2 regions of the Pseudoalteromonas sp. Z1A2 genome follow, and region 1 is predicted to be linked to the other one. Evidence: predicted binding sites of a transcription regulator. Region 1 holds the regulator's gene; the other holds the start of a gene.

What was found. The regulator LexA, encoded in region 1, represses DNA repair genes until DNA is damaged. The targets are predictions, from matches to a motif close to TACTGTATNNNNATACAGTA.
Region 2: the regulator LexA is predicted to act here: its motif matches at 2,619-2,638, upstream of ruvC (crossover junction endodeoxyribonuclease RuvC).

Annotation. Positions count from the first base shown of each region.
Region 1 is NZ_WTKX01000027.1:12,205-23,135, forward strand. Features, by position in the region: partial or broken gene GQR47_RS16455 (DnaJ C-terminal domain-containing protein) at 1-146, shown strand, start outside; gene GQR47_RS16460 (chaperone modulator CbpM) at 146-466, shown strand; gene GQR47_RS16465 (membrane protein) at 529-1,254, opposite strand; gene GQR47_RS16470 (hypothetical protein) at 1,568-1,948, shown strand; gene GQR47_RS16475 (PaaI family thioesterase) at 1,949-2,389, opposite strand; gene lexA (transcriptional repressor LexA) at 2,557-3,174, shown strand; gene coxB (cytochrome c oxidase subunit II) at 3,659-4,801, shown strand; gene ctaD (cytochrome c oxidase subunit I) at 4,801-6,393, shown strand; gene GQR47_RS16495 (cytochrome c oxidase assembly protein) at 6,393-6,923, shown strand; gene GQR47_RS16500 (cytochrome c oxidase subunit 3) at 6,959-7,834, shown strand; gene GQR47_RS20655 (DUF2909 family protein) at 7,737-8,045, opposite strand; gene GQR47_RS16510 (SURF1 family protein) at 8,060-8,800, shown strand; gene GQR47_RS16515 (hypothetical protein) at 8,790-9,284, shown strand; gene GQR47_RS16520 (COX15/CtaA family protein) at 9,313-10,302, shown strand; gene cyoE (heme o synthase) at 10,315-10,931, shown strand, end outside.
Region 2 is NZ_WTKX01000021.1:6,664-17,594, reverse strand. Features, by position in the region: gene ruvB (Holliday junction branch migration DNA helicase RuvB) at 411-1,418, opposite strand; gene ruvA (Holliday junction branch migration protein RuvA) at 1,426-2,043, opposite strand; gene ruvC (crossover junction endodeoxyribonuclease RuvC) at 2,046-2,570, opposite strand; gene GQR47_RS14410 (FtsX-like permease family protein) at 2,701-5,202, opposite strand; gene GQR47_RS14405 (ABC transporter ATP-binding protein) at 5,192-5,905, opposite strand; gene GQR47_RS14400 (arylesterase) at 5,906-6,529, shown strand; tRNA gene GQR47_RS14395 (tRNA-Pro) at 6,641-6,717, shown strand; gene GQR47_RS14390 (replication initiation protein) at 6,926-7,990, opposite strand; gene GQR47_RS14385 (helix-turn-helix domain-containing protein) at 8,068-8,286, opposite strand; gene GQR47_RS14380 (dual specificity protein phosphatase family protein) at 8,574-9,053, opposite strand; gene GQR47_RS14375 (hypothetical protein) at 9,085-9,453, opposite strand; gene GQR47_RS14370 (hypothetical protein) at 9,542-9,733, opposite strand; gene GQR47_RS14365 (helix-turn-helix transcriptional regulator) at 9,826-10,089, shown strand; gene GQR47_RS14360 (hypothetical protein) at 10,109-10,624, shown strand.

The sequences.
Region 1 (10,931 bases):
TAATGAGTAAAAAAGCCAAAGGTGATTTATTTGCTGTGCTTAAAATTGTTAATCCAACATCTATTGATGATGCCAGTAAAAAACTGTGGGAAGAATTAGCCGAAAAAGCTCACTTTGATCCCCGTAATAACTGGAGCAAACCATAATGCAAATTATCGTGACACAAAAAGACGATTTACTTACTAGCAAAGAGCTATGTTTGAGCAGTGATATTAGCGAAGCAATTTTATATGAGCTAGTTGAGCATAATATTGCGGTTCCAATTGAGGGGGAGCATGTTACGCAGTGGCAATTTACGGTATCTGCAGTGACCTTAGTTAAAAAAGCGGCCCGTATCCAGCATGACTTTTCGTTAGATTGGTCGGCAATAGCTTTAGTTTTACAATTGCTGGATGAGCGTGATGAGTTGATTTTCGAAAACGAAATGTTAAAGCGACATTTGAGTCGATTTAAGCACTTGGAATAAAACAAGCCCTAGGCTTATTTACTCTTTGATAAGTGGGCGCTAGCTCTCAAAAACCAATATGACTACTTTGATTTATTCTTATTTTTAATTCGGATAAATCGTTTTAGTCGTATATTTTGTATAAGTAATAATATTCCACTTAAACAAAAAAGTACGCTGGTTGCTGAAAAGCTAATAAGCAGCGGATTATTAAAATCCTCTCGCTCATCGTAATCCATAATATGTAACATCCAAAAAAAGTCGAATATTCGCCATAGCGTGCTGCGAACGGTGACAACTTTGCCGTTATTTTCTGACAAGTACAGTGTTGTGTTAAATGTGTCGTCAAATTGTACCTGCCAAACATTGGTTTTATATCCAACTTCTCGCATACCTTGCTTTAGTAGTACAGCGCTTGTTACTTGAGCATCAATAAGTAAGTGTGCTTTAGCATTTGCGGTAATTTGTATTTTAGTTGGCGGTTCAAATGGTCGGCCTGTTATGCCATTGAAGCTTTGCTGCTCGTTATTACTAAAGACAGTAATAAGTGGTGTAGTTAAGAAGTTCTCAAAAATTATTTGTGTTGGATTAACCACCTGAGAGGCAATATCGTCAAGGGAAGCAATATAATCAGCCTGCGTAAATGGATTATTAAGAGTGCGTGTTGCAAGATGCTTCCCATGAACTTTATCAAGAGGGATTGCACTCATAATTAAACCACCTAGTAACCATGCTAAAATTTGTAGTGCTAATAAATAACCTAACCATTTATGTAACTTGCGAGCATGCTTAAATATTTTTTTATTCATGTTTTAGTCTTATTATTTTTAGAGGCTAGTTTATTACATTAATAGGATAAGTTACTGCGACATTTTGTCGCAGTTTAAACTATAGCTTACTGTAATCATTTAAAAATAAAAAAGATTACACTTAAATTCCTAACATGACTTATCTGTTTAATTGAGCTAGATGTTTGATATCCAGCTAGCTTTAAATGCTAAAAAATACTTAAAAGCTACGAAATATCCATATAAAGTGGTTAATAGAGCATAGTTGATTTGGTATAACGGTAAAACTGCGTTAAAGTTTGCAATGAAATTATTAGAGGATAAATACGAAACGATGTCGGAAATTCAATTTTTAAATGTAGATCTTGAGCTTGAATCAAAGCAAGATATTAGTTTGCTAGTGGCGGACTTGAAAAAAGTCGCGACGATTTTACATTATGACAAAGACGAATACCGTCAACTAGCACGTATTGAAGCTACAGGTGAGGTGAGCACACCTGATAAAGCCATAAACCATATATGTGAGCTTATTGAATCGTGTTCGCGTAACGCGCTAAAGCAATGGTTAAGTTGTTCACGTAGAACGTTTGATATTGGTTTTGAATCAGGGACTTCTCCTAAGTGCTTTAATCAAGCCTTAGATGCAGATACATTATTGCGTATATCTGCGATTGGTGCGGGTATGGAAATTACCATTTACCCAATCGAAAAGTAACTATCTTCGCTCTACGACTGCTGCGGTCATTTTTGATACGCAGCACAGCTCATTGCGGCTATTTGTAATTTTTATTTCCCATACTGAACTACGTTTGCCAATATGAAACGCTCTAGCCGTTGCTGTTAAAGTGCCGTTGCGAGATGCTTTTAAATGACTTGCGCTAATTTCCTGCCCTACACAGTAAAATTTAGTAAAATCGACAACAAAGTTAGCGGCATAGCTGGCAACTGTTTCGGCAAGTACAACGTTAGCACCGCCGTGAACCATCCCCATTGGGTTATGATGCTCAGGAATTGCCGGCATTGTGGCAACCAAATAATCATCGCCAATTTCTGTGACTTCTATCCCCATAGTTTTCATTAATGTTCCTTGGCCATTAACGCCTTGCTCTAACTGCTTGCACAGCTCTAAGGTGATGGGCTGGTACCAAATACTCATAATGTCTCCTTTGCATTTTTAATCATTTATAAACTCAGCTTTAGTTATATCCCTAAAATGTACACAAGTGAAATTACTTTAGCTATTTTAAGGCTTAATTTAAATTTGCGATTTTTATTTAACTGTATATACTCACAGTTAAATGTACTGTATGGAAAACCAGTTGTATGCGACCATTAACGAACCGCCAAGCTCAAATACTCGAACTAATTAAAGTTTTTATTAAAGACACTGGTATGCCTCCTACACGTGCTGAAATAGCGCAAACATTAGGTTTTAAAAGTGCCAATGCTGCTGAAGAACATTTAAAAGCACTTGCTAAAAAAGGCGCAATTAAAATGAAACCAGGTGCAAGCCGTGGTATTCAATTAATTGAAGAAGAAGAGCCAGAACAATTAGGTTTACCGCTTATAGGGCGTGTTGCTGCTGGTTCACCTATTTTGGCGCAAGAGCACGTTGAAAGTCACTGCAAAATCGATCCATTAATGTTTAAACCGGCTGCAGATTTTTTACTACGCGTTAACGGTATGAGCATGAAAGATATTGGTATTATGGATGGTGATTTACTTGCTGTACATCGTACTCAAACCGCTGAAAATGGACAAGTTGTTGTTGCTCGCCTAGACGAAGACGTAACTGTAAAACGTCTTGAGAAAGCGGGTCGTAAAGTATTACTTCATGCTGAAAACGACGATTTTGACTCTATTGAAGTAGATCTTGAGAATGAGTCTTTTAATATTGAAGGCTTAGCCGTTGGCGTTATAAGAAACGCTGATTGGATGTGACTTTAAAAATAGCTTTTAAACAAGCAGCTTTATAAATGCGTACTAATTAGTACGCATTTTTGTTTTAAAATTTGTACTAAAAAATAGGGCGTAAACAGCCCACTGACTATTTAAGCTGTAAACTTTTTTGCACTTATATTTTCCCCCTCCGAATGCGTTAAACCCCTTTGTTTTGCTCATATTTTGAACTTTCTGTTGCCCAGTTGATTACCGATTTTTTATTAATTATTCAATATCACCTGATTGTTTTTTATACTAAAACTTGCTTGTTGTTCGTTTTTTAGCTAATTGTTAATGTGCTGAGCTAATAATAACTCACAGCTTTTTAGTTTTGAGAACACACAATATACACAAACTCGTTGTTGGCGCAGCAAAACCAATCAATATTAAATAAGATTGGCTAAAAAAATAAAAATAACGAATTGGCGTTTAAGCCGTATGCCTCTTCGCTTTGCATTCGCAATAGCATCAAAGGAGCCGTCACATGGGTAAACTGACCTCTACCTTGTGGCTTATATTATGTGTTTTTTCGCACCCAGTTTTGGCTAACAGCCAATACAATATGCGCAAAGGCGTAACCGATATAAGCAATAATGTATATCAGCTGCACATGACCATATTTATAATATGTTGTGTGATTGGGGTGATAGTGTTCGCAATTATGTTTTGGGCACTTATTCATCACCGTAAATCTAAAGGGGCTGTACCTGCCCAATTTCACGAAAGCACTAAAGTAGAAATACTTTGGACTGCAATTCCGTTTGTTATTTTAATTGCTATGGCAGTACCAGCCACTAAAACCCTTATTGCAATGGAAGATGCCAGCAAAGCTGATCTCACTATTAAAATTACGGGTTCGCAATGGAAATGGCATTATGAATATATGGGCGAAGATGTAGAGTTCTACTCTATTTTATCTACCCCGCAAGATGAAATAGCGAATCTTGCAGATAAAAACCCTAACTACTTACTTGAGGTTGATAAGCCTCTTGTACTGCCAATAAATCAAAAAGTACGATTTTTAATGACTTCTGATGATGTTATTCACTCTTGGTGGGTACCTGATTTTGCAGTTAAAAAAGATGCGAACCCCGGCTTTATAAACGAAACATGGACGAACATAAACGAAGAAGGTACTTACCGAGGCCAATGTGCTGAGTTGTGTGGTAAAGACCATGGCTTTATGCCCGTTGTGGTGATCGCTAAATCTGAAGCTGATTTTAAAACATGGCTTGCAGATGCAAAGCAGGCTAAACAAAAAGCAGCATTAGCAGATGCCGCATTACTTGATAAAACCCTCCCAAAAGAAGAATTAATGACTTTAGGCGAACAAGTATATATGGCTAATTGTGCTGCATGTCATCAACCTACTGGCATGGGGTTACCGGGTGTATTTCCTGCACTTAAAGGTAGCCCGATAGTGCTTGGCGATATAAAAGATCACATTGATGTAGTTATCCATGGACGACCCGGTACGGCAATGCAAGCATTTGCCAAACAGTTATCTATAAAGCAATTAGCTGCGGTTATTACTTATAAACGTAATGCGTGGGGTAATGATACGGGTGATGTTATTCAACCGAGTCAAATACAGGCAGCACTTGATGCCAAAGTGGAGGCGAACTAATGAGTAGCATAGTAGAACAACCTAACGCCAATGAAGCTCATCATGCTCATCACCCAGCTAAAGGTTTTAAACGCTGGCTTTACACAACTAATCATAAAGATATAGGTAGTTTATATTTAATTTTTTCGCTGACCATGTTCTTAATTGGTGGTGGAATGGCCATGGTGATCAGGGCTGAATTATTTCAACCAGGTTTACAGTTGGTCGATCCTCACTTTTTTAATCAAATGACCACAGTGCATGGTTTAATTATGGTGTTTGGTGCGGTTATGCCCGCCTTTACAGGCCTTGCTAACTGGATGATACCACTCATGATTGGCGCGCCAGATATGGCATTGCCAAGAATGAATAACTGGAGCTTTTGGATTTTACCGTTTGCGTTTTTAATCCTATTGGCATCGTTATTTATGCCTGGTGGGGGGCCTGCATTTGGTTGGACTTTTTATGCACCACTGTCCACAACATACAGTAATGATAATACTGCATTGTTTGTATTTGCCGTACATATTATGGGAATTAGCTCAATAATGGGCGCAATCAATGTGATTGTAACCATAGTGAACTTACGTGCCCCCGGCATGACATGGATGAAGTTGCCCTTATTTGTATGGACGTGGTTAATTACTGCCTTTTTATTAATAGCCGTAATGCCAGTGCTTGCAGGGGCTGTCACTATGGTACTTACCGATAAGTATTTTGCTACCAGCTTTTTTGATGCTGCAGGCGGTGGCGACCCGGTGATGTTCCAACACATTTTTTGGTTTTTTGGTCACCCTGAAGTATACATAATGATTCTTCCTGCCTTTGGCATTATATCTACAATAGTACCTACCTTTTCTCGTAAAAAACTTTTTGGCTATGCCTCAATGGTATACGCCACATCCTCTATAGCACTATTGAGCTTTATTGTTTGGGCTCATCATATGTTTACCACTGGGATGCCGGTCGCTGGCGAGTTGTTTTTTATGTACGCGACCATGCTTATATCGGTACCTACTGGAGTAAAAGTATTTAATTGGGTTGCCACAATGTGGAAAGGCTCAATAACTTTTGAGGTGCCAATGCTTTTTAGTATTGCGTTTATTGTGCTGTTTACCTTAGGTGGCTTTTCGGGATTGATGCTGGCAATTACACCTGCTGATTTTCAATATCACGATACTTATTTTGTAGTGGCGCATTTTCATTATGTATTAGTAACAGGGGCTGTATTTTCGATAATGGCAGGGGCTTATTACTGGCTGCCCAAATGGACAGGCAACATGTTTAATATCACGTTAGCTAAATGGCATTTTTGGCTATCGCTGGTGAGTGTGAACGTACTGTTTTTTCCTATGCATTTTGTGGGGCTTGCCGGTATGCCGCGTCGAATTCCCGATTACGCTCTTCAATTTGCCGACTTTAACGCAATCATAAGTATTGGTGGGTTTGCCTTTGGCTTATCGCAATTGTTGTTTGTAGCTGTGGTAATTAAATGCGCGCGTGGCGGTGATAAAGTGCCTGCAAAAGTATGGGAAGGGGCAGAAGGCCTTGAGTGGGAAGTTGACTCTCCAGCGCCATATCATACTTTTTCTACGCCGCCGGTTATTAAGTAATGACACACGCACCGCTACTCAAACGTTTGGTACTTATTTGCATAGGCATGTTTGCCTTTGCCTTTGCTTTAGTACCTTTATATGACGTGTTTTGTGATGTAACAGGGCTTAATGGGAAGCCTTCGCTTGAGCAAGCAGAGCAAAGTACACAAATAGTACAAAACCGAGAAGTTGGCGTTAGCTTTACTACTCACGCACAAAGTGGTGCACCGTTTGAAGTTAAATCAAAAGAATACAGTGTAGTGGTAAAACCCGGTGCAATGCGTGAAGTAATGTTTAGTGCTAAAAATAATAGCAATCTGGATAAAGTAATGCAGGCTGTACCATCAGTCTCGCCAGGTAAAGCGGCAAAGTATTTACATAAAATAGCTTGTTTTTGCTTTGATCAGCAACCTCTAAAAGCAGGGGAAGAGCTTGAATTTAAATTACTTTTTTATGTTGATACCGCATTGCCAAGCGACATTGAAGAATTAACTTTATCTTATACCGTATTTGATATTAGTGAACAGCTGGTGGCAAGTAATAACTAGCTTTTTAAACTAGTGTGAAACTAGGAGTAAATAAAATGAATCAAGAATATGAGCATTATTACGTACCAGAGCAAAGCCCGTGGCCTATTGTAGGTGCTGTTGCATTGTTTTTTATTGCAGTAGGGGCGGGCTTGACTGTTATGAGTGTAGGTAAAGAAGGTGGTAGCGGGGTTTATCTGCTTTATGCCGGTATTGCTGTGCTTGTGTATATGTTGTTTAGCTGGTTTAAAAATGTAATTAGTGAATCGGACCAAGGTTTGTACTCAGCACAAATGGATCGCTCTTTTAGACAAGGTATGAGCTGGTTTATTTTTTCTGAAGTTATGTTTTTTATGGCCTTTTTTGGTGCGCTTTTTTATGCACGCGTATTGTCGGTACCTTGGCTTGGAGGTGCAGGCAATAATGCAATGACTAACGAGGTATTATGGCCTACTTTTGAAGCCGTTTGGCCGCTTGTTTCAACACCTGCTGGCGAAACTACTCAAGCTATGGGCTGGCAAGGCTTACCACTTATAAATACCTTAATACTGCTTACTTCCTCAGTTACTTTACATTTTGCCCACGTAGCGATGGAAAACAATAAACGCACTCCACTTAAGGTTTTTTTAGGCGCTACTATTTTATTGGGCGTTTGCTTTTTAGGGTTGCAAGTTGAGGAGTACATGCATGCATATAATGACCTTAATCTAACGCTAGATGCGGGTATTTACGGTAATACGTTTTTTTTATTGACTGGTTTTCATGGCATGCATGTAACGCTAGGAACCGTACTTTTATTTGTAATATTTTTACGGATATTAAAAGGGCACTTTACTAAAGATAAGCACTTTGCTTTTCAAGCAGCTGCTTGGTATTGGCACTTTGTTGATGTGGTGTGGCTGTGTTTGTTTGTATTTGTATATGTGCTGTAGCGTTTATTGGCGAATTATTTGCTTTAATAAAACCAAGTTTAAGCGCTGCAATAACAACAACTAAAACAACTACCGAAAACAATACGCGACGACCTAAAAAGTGAGACATAGGTCGTCCCCCTGTTTTCCCTGACACCATAATAAACAATGCTCTAAATAAGTTAAAAAGTATAAATATTAACAACAGTACGATAATAATTTTAATAATCACTGAGTTGACCCTTTATGCAGTTAGTTTTATGGCACAAACAAAAGCTTAGCTCACTAATCACACTTTGTATGGTTGTGGTTGTTGTACTTGTGTGTGTGCGATTAGGGTTTTGGCAGTTGGAGCGAGGTGAGCAAAAGCAGCAACAACTAACCGCCATAGCTAAGCAACAGACTCGTGGTGTGATGAGCTGGTCTCAATTACTTAACTTGCCTGATAGCTGGAACAAAACTGGTGTATTGGTTGAGTTAAAAGGGCGGTTTGTACAAAACCAATATTGGCTTTTAGATAATCAAGTTTATAACGGACAAGTAGGGTACGACTTACTTGCTTTACTAAAGCCAGACACCGAAGAGAAAGTGATTTTAGTTAATTTAGGATGGGTAAAAGCGCCTATATCTAGAGATGCACTGCCAAAGGTTGCTCTGCCTACAGGTGTTTTTATTCTTAAAGCGCAAATAAAAGAAAATAACTTAAGTAGCTTTACGCTTGAAGATAAAACTACAAATAACGACTTACCTACAAGAATCCAATCTATCGACTTGAATATGCTGAGCACCCAAAGCCAGCAATCATTAATTAATTTTATGGCTTACAGACAAGGTACTGGTGATGAGATTGCAACACCTCATTATGAGGCCGTTGTTATGAGCCCTCAAAAGCATAATGCCTACGCTTTGCAATGGTTTTTAATTGCTATTGCATGTGCTGTTGTGGCTATTTTTGCGAGTAAAAAAAGGACACATAATGAAAAATAATCCCCTTTTGTTGTTTGTGGGTTGCTGTGCAATCCCATTAGTTTTGGCATATGGCGCATTAAAGTTTGATTGGTTGCCTACTGCAATTACTAATAATGGTGAGTTTTTAAGCCAAGAAATAAAACTTAAAAATTGGCCGCAAAATAATCCCAAACAATGGACTATCGCACTTAATTATTCAAACGAATGTAACACCCCATGCAGCGAACAGCTCAATGCACTTAATAACTTATATGTGGCACTTGGTAAAAACCAAGGCAAGGTTGATATGGCTGTAATGGGAAGCCCCGACAATAAAAATCTACCATGGAAAATTATTACCGAACAACAGAGTTTAAATCCTGCAAGTTTATATTTAATTGATCATATGGGGTTAGTGGTACTTGAATATCCCTTTAAGGTCGAGCCACAAGAAAACCGTTTAGTACAAAAAGGGCTATTAAAAGATCTAAAAAAATTACTTAACTATTCTCGTTCTAGCTAACTAAGTTGAGCTTAAGTTGGAGTATCTGATGTATAAAAATTATAAAAACTTAGTATTAATAACAGGATTACTCGCTTTGATTGTAGTTGCTTTAGGTGCGTACACCCGATTAAGTGATGCAGGATTAGGGTGCCCCGATTGGCCTGGTTGTTATGGCTTTTTAACGGTACCTAAGCATGAGGCTGACATAGCCTTAGCAGCTCAAAGCTACCCCGATATGATGTTCGAAACCGCAAAAGCGTGGAAAGAAATGATTCATCGCTACTTTGCAGGTGCTTTAGGTTTACTTATTTTAGGTTTATTTGTGTTGGCTTTTTTAAAGCGCCAATATCCAACTACGCCAGTTAAATTGCCTTTGGCTTTACTTCTACTCGTGGTGTTTCAGGCTGCCCTTGGTATGTGGACAGTAACCATGAACCTTCAGCCGCTTATTGTAATGGGGCACTTATTAGGTGGCTTTAGTATTTTGTCACTTATAACGCTTTTATATTTACGGCTAACCGCAAAACCTATTATGGGTGGTGATAGCGGCGAAAAACGCTATTTTGGTTTAAGTTTAGTAGCGCTCAGTGTATTGATTATCCAAATTGCACTTGGTGGTTGGCTGGCTGCAAATTACGCCGCTCCTCATTGTAGTGGTTTGCCATTGTGTAATTACGCACAACCGTTTTCATTGAGTAGCGTATTTCAATTACCACTTGAGCACAGTAATTATGAATTTGGTGTGTTATCGCAGCAAGCGCGTATGTCTATTCATTTATTACACCGCATTTGGGCACTGGTTACTTGCATCGTTCTGGCGCTAATTATGTGGAAAATATACAGCCAAGCGCACTCTAAAAAAATTAAAAATTGCGTGGTGAGCGTATTGCTTACCCTGCTTTGCCAAATTAGCTTAGGGCTTATTTTAGTACATTGGCATATTCCGTTGGGAGTTGCACTGGCGCATAACTTGATGGCTGCCATACTATTATTAAGCATGGTTAGGTTGTGTTATTACCTAAAATCACGCACATAAAGGGGAAATATAATGGCACTTGTAATTGATAAAAAAATACTGCTACCCGTTAATGCTCAATCGCTAATTTCGCGTACTCATAATTTGCTACAAGACTACTTAGCAATTAGTAAATTTAAAGTGGTAGCTATGCTGGTACTAACAGCTTGGGTTGGTTTAGCGCTGGCTCCTGATGTAGGGCGAGGCATGGCTGTACAGTTTATTAGCTTGTTAGGTATAGGGCTACTTTCTGCTGCTGCAGCGGTTATTAATCATGTGGTTGATAGTGAGATAGACTCAAAAATGGCAAGGACTCGTCATCGCCCTGTGGCTAAAGGGCGTTTAAGTAAAACACATGCGCTTAGTTTTGCAGCTGTTATTGGGGTTGCGGGTTTTATTATGCTGATGGTGTGGGCTAATACCTTAACCGCTATATTAACGTTATTTGCATTGGTAGGTTATGCATTTGTTTATACATCATTTTTAAAGCGTGCTACACCGCAAAATATTGTTATAGGTGGGTTGGCTGGCGCAATGCCTCCATTATTAGGTTGGGTGTCAGAAACAAACCAAATGGCAGCAGCCCCTTGGTTACTTGTAATGATAATATTTACCTGGACTCCGCCACACTTTTGGGCGCTGGCTATAGC
Region 2 (10,931 bases), on a different contig from region 1:
TCTTAGTAATAAGATATTTTATCGTATTACATTGTTTTACTCTCTCTGGATAAAACCAAATTTAGTAAAACGTAGTTCCCCTGGATTACTTCCTTCAACTTGTTGTTTGCCCGCATTTTTTGCGGGCTTTTTTTTGCCTGCAATTTAGTGCGCTACATATTTTATTTATAAACTAATAATTGCCCTACCTAATTTACAATAAGTAATTCGCTTACTAGTTTGAATGGTACGCAGGATAGCTTCGCGAGTCTTAACGCCCTGTGAATTAACAGTTAACTATAAAGCGTATTAGTATTTTGAAATAACATTTGCAACAGAGTGTTGAGGTTTTGGGTATAATAATTTGAAACAAAGGGATACTGAGACAATTACCTGCTGCGCAATAAAACACAGCAAGTAAAGTATATAGGCTAGTCTTTTTTAGGAAGTAAACCAAAGTGATGGTATGCACTGTCAGACACTATGCGCCCGCGTGGTGTACGCTGAATAAATCCTTGCTGGATTAAAAATGGCTCTATTACATCTTCTATTGTTTCGCGCTCTTCACCAATAGCAGCCGCTACATTGTCGAGCCCTACTGGGCCGCCCATAAATTTTTCGATTATGGCGAGTAAATATTTGCGGTCCATATAATCAAAACCACTTTTATCTACGTCAATCATATCAAGGGCTTGCTTAGCTACTTCGGCATTTACTGTACCGTCAGATTTTACCTGTGTGTAATCGCGTACACGCCGTAATAAACGGTTTGCAATACGTGGTGTACCACGTGAACGTTGTGCAATTTCGGTTGCGCCGTCGTCACACATTTCTAAACCAAGATAATGTGCAGAGCGCCCTACTATGTGCGACAAATCTTCTACAGAATAAAACTCTAATCGCTGCACAATACCAAAACGGTCACGCAGTGGCGATGTTAGCGAGCCTGCTCGCGTAGTGGCACCAATAAGTGTAAATGCAGGTAAGTCTAATTTAATAGAACGCGCAGCTGGGCCTTCACCAATCATTATATCAAGCTGGTAGTCTTCCATTGCTGGATACAGTATTTCTTCAACTTGCGGGCTTAGCCTGTGTATTTCATCGATAAACAGTACATCACCCTCTTCTAAATTAGTAAGTAGAGCAGCTAAATCGCCTGCTTTTTCAAGTACAGGGCCTGATGTTGTTTTAATACTTACGTGTAACTCATTGGCTACAATATTTGCAAGCGTGGTTTTACCAAGCCCAGGTGGGCCAAATATTAATAAATGATCAAGCGCTTCACCACGGGTTCGGGCAGCTTCAATAAAAATTTCCATTTGCTGCTTAACATGAGGCTGGCCTCTATAGTCGGCTAAAAGTTTTGGTCTTATTGCACGATCTATAGAGTCTTCATTTGTTTTTTCAGTCGCATCAATTAAGCGATCCGCTTCAATCATGGGTTACTCACAACATAGATTTTAAAGATTCTCTAATAAGAACCTCAGTAGACATATCGGGTTTACTTATCGATTTTACTGCTTTTTGAGCTTGTGGCAATTTATAACCTAATGCAAGCAGTGCCGATACGGCATCATCCGCTGCATTATTAGCAATTGTCGCATCGCTCATTGGCTCTATTACTGCGCTGTCGCTAAATGGCGTAAATAAATCATTACCCCAATCTTTTAGCCTGTCTTTCATTTCGAGTACTAAACGCTCGGCTGTTTTTTTACCTACACCGGGTAATTTAACAAGCGATGTTGAGTCTTCGTTATTTACACAACTTACAAATTGTTTTGCCGACATGCCCGATAAAATAGCTAAGCCAAGTTTTGGCCCTACGCCATTTGCTTTTAATAGCTCTCTAAACAAGGCACGTTCAACTTTATTGTTAAAACCAAACAATAGTTGAGCATCTTCACGCACTACAAAGTGAGTGTAAACAATCGCATTTTCACCAATTTTTGGTAAATCGTAAAAACAGGTCATTGGCATTTGTACTTCGTAACCTACACCACTTACTTCGAGTAATATTTCTGGTGGTTGTTTTTCGACTAAAATACCATTTAAGCGGCCTATCATAGTTATTTCCTTAAACGTCCTCTAACGGTTTTGCTTGCGCTGCCCGCTAGTTTAATTAAATTTTGTTCTGAGTGGGCGTGGCAAATCGCAATAGCGAGTGCATCCGCTGCATCGGCCTGTGGCATACCGGGTAGTTTTAAAATATTTTTTACCATGTGCTGCACTTGTGTTTTATCTGCGCCACCGTTACCCACTACTGCTTGCTTAATTTGCCTAGCTGAGTATTCAAATACGGGTAAGTCGGCCATCGCAGCGCCAACAATCGCAGCGCCTCTAGCTTGACCTAGTTTTAAAGCTGAATCGGGGTTGTGCGCCATAAATACTTTTTCAATGGCAAAAGTTTCTGGCGAAAACTGCTCAATAAGCTGTGTAATGCCTTGGTAGATCATTTTAAGCCTAATCGGAAAAGGATGATCGGCTAACTTAATACAGCCACTGCCTAAGTATGTAAATTTAGAACCTTGATGGGCAACAACACCATATCCGGTCAAACGTGAACCAGGATCGATCCCTAAAATGATGGCCAAACAGCGCTCCATTGTTATTATTTTTAAATTACGCCAATAATGCCAGAGCACTGTATAAATTACCAGTACAAAGAAAAACAAAAATGCCCACGTACTAGGTGGGCATTTACAGGAGCATGTTAGTTTAAGCTTACCCTAGGGCACGCACTAATCCTTGGGTGTTTTGTTTAAGTTTTCGGGCAATCATTAAATAACCTAAACCTGCCACAAATACGCCGCCAGCTACCGGCCCAATAATCCATATATGTGGGTGTAACTTACCTGCTAAATCAAACATTTGTTGCTGCACAATTAAAAGCGCTATATCACTAAAAAATGCGGCAACTAAGCCAGCTAAACCGCCTAGTAATAAAAACTCATACAGGGTCGCGTTTTTAATTAATCGGCTTTTAGCGCCAAGCGTTCTAAGTATTACAATTTCTTGCATACGCTCACCTAAACTAGCTTGCACTTGCGATATAAGTACAAGCGCGCCACACAGCACAACAATTGCAAGTACAAAGCCAATGGCGAGCGATACTTGCGAAATAGTTGTTTGTATTTGCTTAACAAAGTTATCAATATCAATCGCTGTAATAGTAGGGTAAGTACGTAATAACTGGCTAAAGTCACGTTTTTGATCTGGGTTTATACGTACCGACGAAATATACGTCGCCGGAAAATCTGCAAGTACATCAGGACTTAAAATAATAAAAAAGTTAGGTTTAAGCGTGGCCCAATTTACTTTGCGCACACTGGTGATTTTAGCGTCGAACGACTGCGAACCAATTAAAAATGTAAGTGTATCGCCTATCTCAACATCTAAACGCTCAAGCATCGACTCCTCTACTGAGGCTTCAGCCATCGCATTTTCACCAAACCACGTGCCTTGTGTTACTTCATTTTGATCAGGCACATTTTTAAGCCATGTTAGATTTAGCTCACGACCAATACCTGCACGTGCTTCTTCGTCTTTTTTCTCGTTGTCTTGCAGCGATACAGAACGTGCTACCAACTCGCCGTTCACCGCATTTACGCGCCCACGAATAGTGGGATAAAACTCTGATACCTGAATATCTTTTTGAACTAAATATTCATTAATTGGCTCAAGTTCGTTTTGCGTAATATTCACTAAAAACGCATTAGGTGCATCGCTTGGTAACTGCGATTGCCAATCAGATATCATGTCGTTTTTAAGTACCACTAAAAACAGCAGTAATTTAATCGCTAACGAAAAACTAATTAACTGTACCGCGTTCACATTGGCACGCTTTTGAATAGATGCAATTGCAAGCGACCAACTATTACCTGGCTTTAATCCTAGTTTTCGACCACCACCAAATATTAATTTAGATACTAAAAACAGCACACCAATTAGCGCAAGTGTTGATATAAACAAAATAAGCGTTATTTTTATGTTGTTACTAAATAACCACATTAATAAAAACACGGTTAGCGCACTCATACCTAAATGCACACGACTTACTGCCAACTTGTCGCCTAAGTTACGGCGCAGAACTCTAAGCGGTGGAATATCAAATAAATCAAATAATGGTTTAATAGAAAACATAACGGCACAAATTACGCCAGTGCTTATAGCCACCAGCCAAGGTTTAAAGCCACCTAAAGGCAGCTCTGTGCCCATACTTTTTGATAAGTAACTTGTTGCTATTTCTTGCAAGCCATAACCAATTAACAGCCCTATACTTACCGCCATTGCACATACAAGCAATAAATGAAGCATGTATATTTTGCGGATCATTGAGCGGCTACCGCCGAGCGTTTTCATCATCGCTACTGGGTCGTATTGGCGTTCACAATAACGTTTTGCTGAAACAGCTATAGCCACTGCAGCCAAAATAATGCCTAGTAAACCAGCAAGTAATAAAAAGCTCTCAGCGCGGTTTAAGCTGTTTGAAATGGGTGATTGGCGGTCTTTAACGCCATACCATTGTTGGTTTTCTTTCATTTGTGGTTTAAGCCACTCATAAAAACTATTTATGTCAGCCTCACTACCTGCATAAAGTTGGCGGTAATAAACACGACTACCCGGCTGCACAACTTCAGTTTTTGCCACATCGTCAATATTAATAAGCACACGACGGCTACTCGAAAATACATTAAATGGCGCGTCTGGCTCTTCTACAATAACTTTTGAAACATTAAATAATGCCGCGCCAAGCTCTACTTGCGCGCCTATATCAATATTTAAACTGTAAAATACCGATTCACTTAGCCACACATTACCCGGCGTTGGCCCGCTATTAGCAACCTTAGTTTCACCGGTTAGTGTATCTTTAACTTTTAACTGCCCTTTTAGCGGGTACGCATTAGATGCCGCTTTTACTGAGCTAAACTGCATCTCATTATCGGCAAACAACATAGTGTCGAAATACACCATTTGCGCCGTTTTTAAATTTTGGCTCTGTGCTTGAGTAATAAAAGCGGTGTCCAGAACATGGTCGCTTGCAAGTACACGGTCTGCTGCAATAAAAGCACTGCTTTTTTGCGCAATACTTTGCCCTATTCGCTCAGTAACCATAGACAATGTAAGCACGGTTAACACAGCAAGAGCGATAGCTGCGCTTATAACCGTGAGCTCACCACGGCGAAATTCTCGCGAAAATAATTTAAGCGCTAACTTAACCCACATTAGCAACGTCCTCTACTTGGCTTTTTACCAGTAAACCCGCTTCTATTTGAATAATGTGCTCACATTTTTGTGCAAGCCCTTCATCGTGAGTTACCAAAATAAGCGTAGTACCGTGCTGAGTATTTAAATCAAATAATAAGGATTCAATCATTTTACCGTTTTTGCTGTCTAAATTAGCCGAAGGCTCATCAGCAAATAGTATTTTAGGTGTACCAATAAATGCTCGCGCAATAGCAACACGCTGCTGTTCACCGCCAGAGAGTTGCGACGGGTAATGATCAATTCGATGGCTCAAGCCTACTTTTTCAAGCAAAGCAATTGCTTGCTCTTTTGCATCACTTTCACCAGCGAGCTCTGCTGGTAGCATAACGTTTTCTAGTGCCGTTAAGCTTTGTACTAACATAAACGATTGAAACACAAATCCAATTTTAGCCGCGCGCAGTGCAGCACGCTCTTCTTCATCTAAATTGTGTAATGGTTCACCATCTAAAAATATTTCGCCGCTGCTTGCGGTATCCAGCCCCGCTAATAAACTGAGTAACGTTGATTTACCAGAGCCCGACGTGCCAACAATAGCAACAGACTCGCCATGCTTGACATTAAAGCTGATGTCGCTGAGGATGGGCAGCTCACCTTCAAAGGTAGAAACTATTTTAGACAAACCATTAACCTGAATTATATTTAATTGAGAAAGCGCTGACATATGACTCATTCAATCCTTCGTTTAGTATTCATTTTATTTTTAGTTATCAAACCGCTGAGCGCAGCAGCCGAAAACACGATTTTAATACTCGGTGACAGTTTAAGCGCAGCCTACGGACTTCAACAAGAAGAAGGCTGGGTAAAATTGTTACAAGATAAATACGATGACGAACAAGCCGACATTGAACTTATCAACGCCAGTATTAGTGGCGAAACATCTGGTGGAGCCCTACGCCGTTTAGATGCATTGCTTGAGCAATACGAACCCACTCATGTACTTATTGAGCTAGGTGCTAATGACGGTTTACGTGGTTTCCCAGTTAAAAAAATGCAAACTAACTTAACGTCTCTTATTCAAAAAAGCCAAGCAGCTAATGCGATGACCGCCTTAATGGAGATTTACATTCCCCCTAATTACGGCCCGCGTTACAGTAAAATGTTTACTGACACTTTTTCGCGCGTTAGCGAAGAGACAAATGCGCATTTAATGAACTTTTTTATGCTCGATATTGCCAGCCAACCTGAGCTAATGCAAAACGATAGTTTACACCCTAACAAAAAAGCTCAGCCATTAATACGAGATGAGATGTATGACTCGATCAAAAAGTGGCTAAATAAAGACTAGCTAATTAATACACCGCAAGGGCGCCTTTTTAGGCCTCTTGCGTAATAAACACCCAAACAAACAATCGCTTATTGATTTTTAAAAAAATACACGTACTATTGCAAACAACGTCGGTATGTAGCGCAGCTTGGTAGCGCACTGTCATGGGGTGGCAGGGGTCGAGAGTTCGAATCTCTCCATACCGACCATTTAATTTATTTAAATATTAAGTACTTATAATTTAAATAAAATACATATTGATACACGCACACTAAATATTATTAATACATGTAGCATATATGTAGCTTCACTACTTACAGCTAATTCAGCTCGTTCATATGTAGTTATTAAATAAATAACTTTAATATGTAACATCATGCCCTATCTTATTTCCTAATACCCTGATGTGCAGCATAATTAACATATTTCTAGTAGATGTTTATATTTAGCAACAGCTTGTCGAGTCATTCCTATTTCGTTGGCTATAAGCACCTGTGAAGGCTTTTTCCCTTCACTTTGCATCTTCGCTATTGCTTTAGTAATTTTTTCCTCTGTGTTTGTTCTACGTGCTTTGTGTGTAAACTTAGCCCCCTGCTGTTGAGCAAGTTTTTTAGTTACGATCTTAATTTGCAGTAAAAATAGTCCGGCTCTCCCACGGTTATTTGACGAGCTATATTTAAACCAAGTGAAATTAGCCACACTCTTAACAATCCCTTTCAATTCGGAGTGGTTTAATGGGTGGATTTTAGGAAGGTCTGACGAACTGAACTCATTACACGACTGAGCAATATTAAATAAATGACTTTCCCATTGCTCATATGTCCAATTTTCTTTCGCATAATTAATGCGTTCATATGCTATGAATCTGAGTTCATGAAATACCATACAGTTTCGCGACTCAGCGACCAAAGACCAATCAAAGTCATATCGGCGTTTTTTTGTCACCTTTGTTAAATAATTATTTAATTCATTTAGACTGTATTCATGTGCATGAAGGAAAGATGTATTCCAACTTGAATTTAAAGGATTTTTACTCAAAGGGCCGTAATAGTCTGCATCAGCGCCTAATTGCAATGTCATCCCTTTTTTTACATCATCTAAAAACCTGACAGGTTTTTCACGCGATGCATTTGATGAAGGTACAAATTGCACTGCATAAAATAGATGCGCACCACCAACTACTTTAGAGCTATCAGCTCGGTCTAAACCACTTACAATTATATTCGGTGGCGGTAATAACTTATCTTCCCAGCTGAAAGTGTTTTCATCATCAATGTCAAAAACCAACCAAAACACGATGTTTTTAGGGTTTATCTGAATATATTTATGAGTTTTTAACGCTAAATCACCATACCTATAACGTGCTTCATGTTTTATATCTGCACTAAGTGTTCTAGGTGGTGTGGTTTGAAATAATCTTTGTGTTAAAAGCAACTGAGCACACTTATTCTCAACCACTAATGGCTGTAATGCTGAATTCATAATAAAAATACCTATGTCAAAAGTAATCAACATGGCAGGCAAGAAGTATAATTTTTTATGCCTGCCATATTAGCAAGCTATGTGCGGTCACCATACTTTCGAAGCCAAGTATCTAAAGTCGACTTTTCAAATAGTAGTTTGTTACCTAACTTAATACTTTCAGGCGAAAGTTTTTTAGCCAACTGCTGATCCCCCGCTTTTAAAGCGGCTTTACTTTTATTACGAATATTATAAATATGTTGAGTAGAACAGCTTAAATAAGCAGCTGCTTGTTGAGCGGTAATATATCCAGGCATAACAATCTCCAATACGTTAAAGAAGCGAAGAAATGCGCCACATAGATATGGCTTAATTACATACACATACGTGTATGTACCTCGTTACGTATTGAAGGCAGCCCGTAGGCGCCTGTTTTTTCACTGTGAAAGTGATAGGTAGAATGTACTGAACTTAATTAAATAGGGAAATTTCTTCGCGTTATAAATAAGCATATAACATATGCTTATTTATAAATTTAAATTACTTAGGAGTATAAATCAAGGAGTTTAGCCTCTAACGGGTATTGAACTTTATAACACTCTGTTTATAACCACCGTTTTTGAATGTAGCCCAAGTTTCCAAATTTAGGCTTATATTCACTGTAGTAGTTTTCACGAAATACTTTATCCGCGCCTTCCCTATCTATTAAACCGTTTTCAAGTAAATACATTAAAGCAATAGATGGGCTTCGAGATTCACCTAAGCTGCAATAGATAAATACTTTTTCTTCATTGTCTAAAGCTCTTTTTATAAAGCCTAACGCAGGATCGATCATTTCATTACTTACATATGCAGGGTTATCACCATCAATCATGTTTAAATAAATCGCTTCCTCCGTTTCTTTAAATAAGTAGTAAGGGTTATCTTTGTTGCATCCCCTGCCACTCCAACCAACAACAGATTGGTGAGTTACATGACCATTTGCTCTGTTTAAAGCACAAACAATTTTCATGCCCTTTGATTTGGCAAGCTCATATTCTTCTTTAGTACCTACGTAAATATCAAAATCGCCAATTTTTTTCATAATAAATCCCTTTAAATTTTGTTTGTGCCGTTTAATGAATTACTGAACGATGGCTTTTCAAAGTATCACTACAATCATCACAAAGCATAAGCATCCACTTAAACACTGATTGAACATGTGCCTCAGGGTAGTAATTATCAAACTTCTTCACTTTTTCTGAACGATTATAAAACGATGAAAAAGACTCTAGTTGTATATCCCAAACCTCTGATTGCTCGTTACTATAATCGTAAAACATGAAATCTAAGGTAAGTAACTCACTAAGCACTTGTGCTTCATTAAGCTTACTTAGGTTATTTCTAATCGATAATAATTTATCACGGCTATTATCTTGGCCTTGCAGCCTGATAAACAAAAAATCAATCGCGGGTAAAAATGCATAAACATTAAAATTAATCATAAAAAACTACGCAGCTTTTCAACTGCGTAGCCTGTATTTTGTGTAAAAACCCACCTAACAATTGCACTTAAAAAAGCAACTGTCAAAACTATTTGTAGAACTCACCACGGCTATGCGCGTCACGCGCTTCTTGCTCTGTGTAGCTATCACCGCAATGATCGACATTTCCAGTTCCATCATTGTATTCATCAATGAACTTATCTTGCTCAGACTTATCATCAACATCCAGTAAAATATCAACCGTAACGGCTCCTATAAACTTAACTGCTTTCCACAACATATGCTTCACTCGCCTCTATCTAAGTATTCCTTAGTATCGTGAGCACATTAAAGCTAAGAAACTCTTAGTTTTCAAGTTAAGAATTAAATATAATGAAAACGAATGATGGTTCACCGTTTCCAAAACGGCTAAAAGAGGCAAGACTAGCAAAAGGACTTTCGCAAAAAAAACTAGGAATACTGGCAGGGATGGATCAATTCGCGGCGTCGCCTAGAATGAATCAGTACGAAAAAGGCGTGCATTCACCCGACTTTCAAACAGTACGGGCACTAGCTAAAGTATTAGAAGTACCAACAGCCTTTTTTTACTGTGAAGAGGATGCACTAGTAGATTTAATTCTGCACTTTAAAAAATAAACTAATCGAATGGATATTTATGAAAAAAGCAGTAAGAGTTAAATTGATTTTGTATATTTCACTATTTATCGGCTTAATTATCTTCCCATTTAGCTTGTTCAAAGGATGGATATTTATTGCATACCCATCCCTTTTAATAGGCTTTACAATACCTTTCATATTACTTTTAGAGCATGATATTGAGAAGTTTCTAAAAGGGATATTTTTAATTTTATATGGGATTTTTTGGGGTGCAGTAATCCCAGAGGTATTCAGCGAGTATATGAATGGATACTTTGCCCAACAATTTGAAATTTTCAAAAATTTAGCTCTTTTTTCTTGTACCGGCGCTGGCGGTAGCATTATAGCTTCTCATTCAGAAACAGAAAGTAAGAATAAAAAGATCGAAAAAGTTGTTATTGATAAAACAGAAAAAATAGAAGAGCTAATATGTAGCATAGATAAACTGAGAAAAATAACATATCGAATCCACGCCATATATGGAGTAATTATTATATTGGTTATTCTCATCATAGTTTCAAATAGCATGCTTTAAAATACCTCTAAGAATACCAAAGCTTTATTTTCTAACAACATATAGCAAATTCATTTTTAAAGAGAGGCATCATGAGCAATAGCCTCTCTTTAAACATTGGGGCTTCGCCCCTGTCCCCCGCTATGTCGAAGCCGAAAATCGGCTTACACATAGCGGGGGACAACACATTCATACTCTTATACGCAGGTTTTATTTGCAGATTGAAAAATATTTCTAAAGTGGTAATCTTATTGTTACTGAAGCTCTAACGAGCCAGAAAAAAACAGGCGCTATTCAGCTGCCTTCAACACGTAGTAACGAGGTAAAT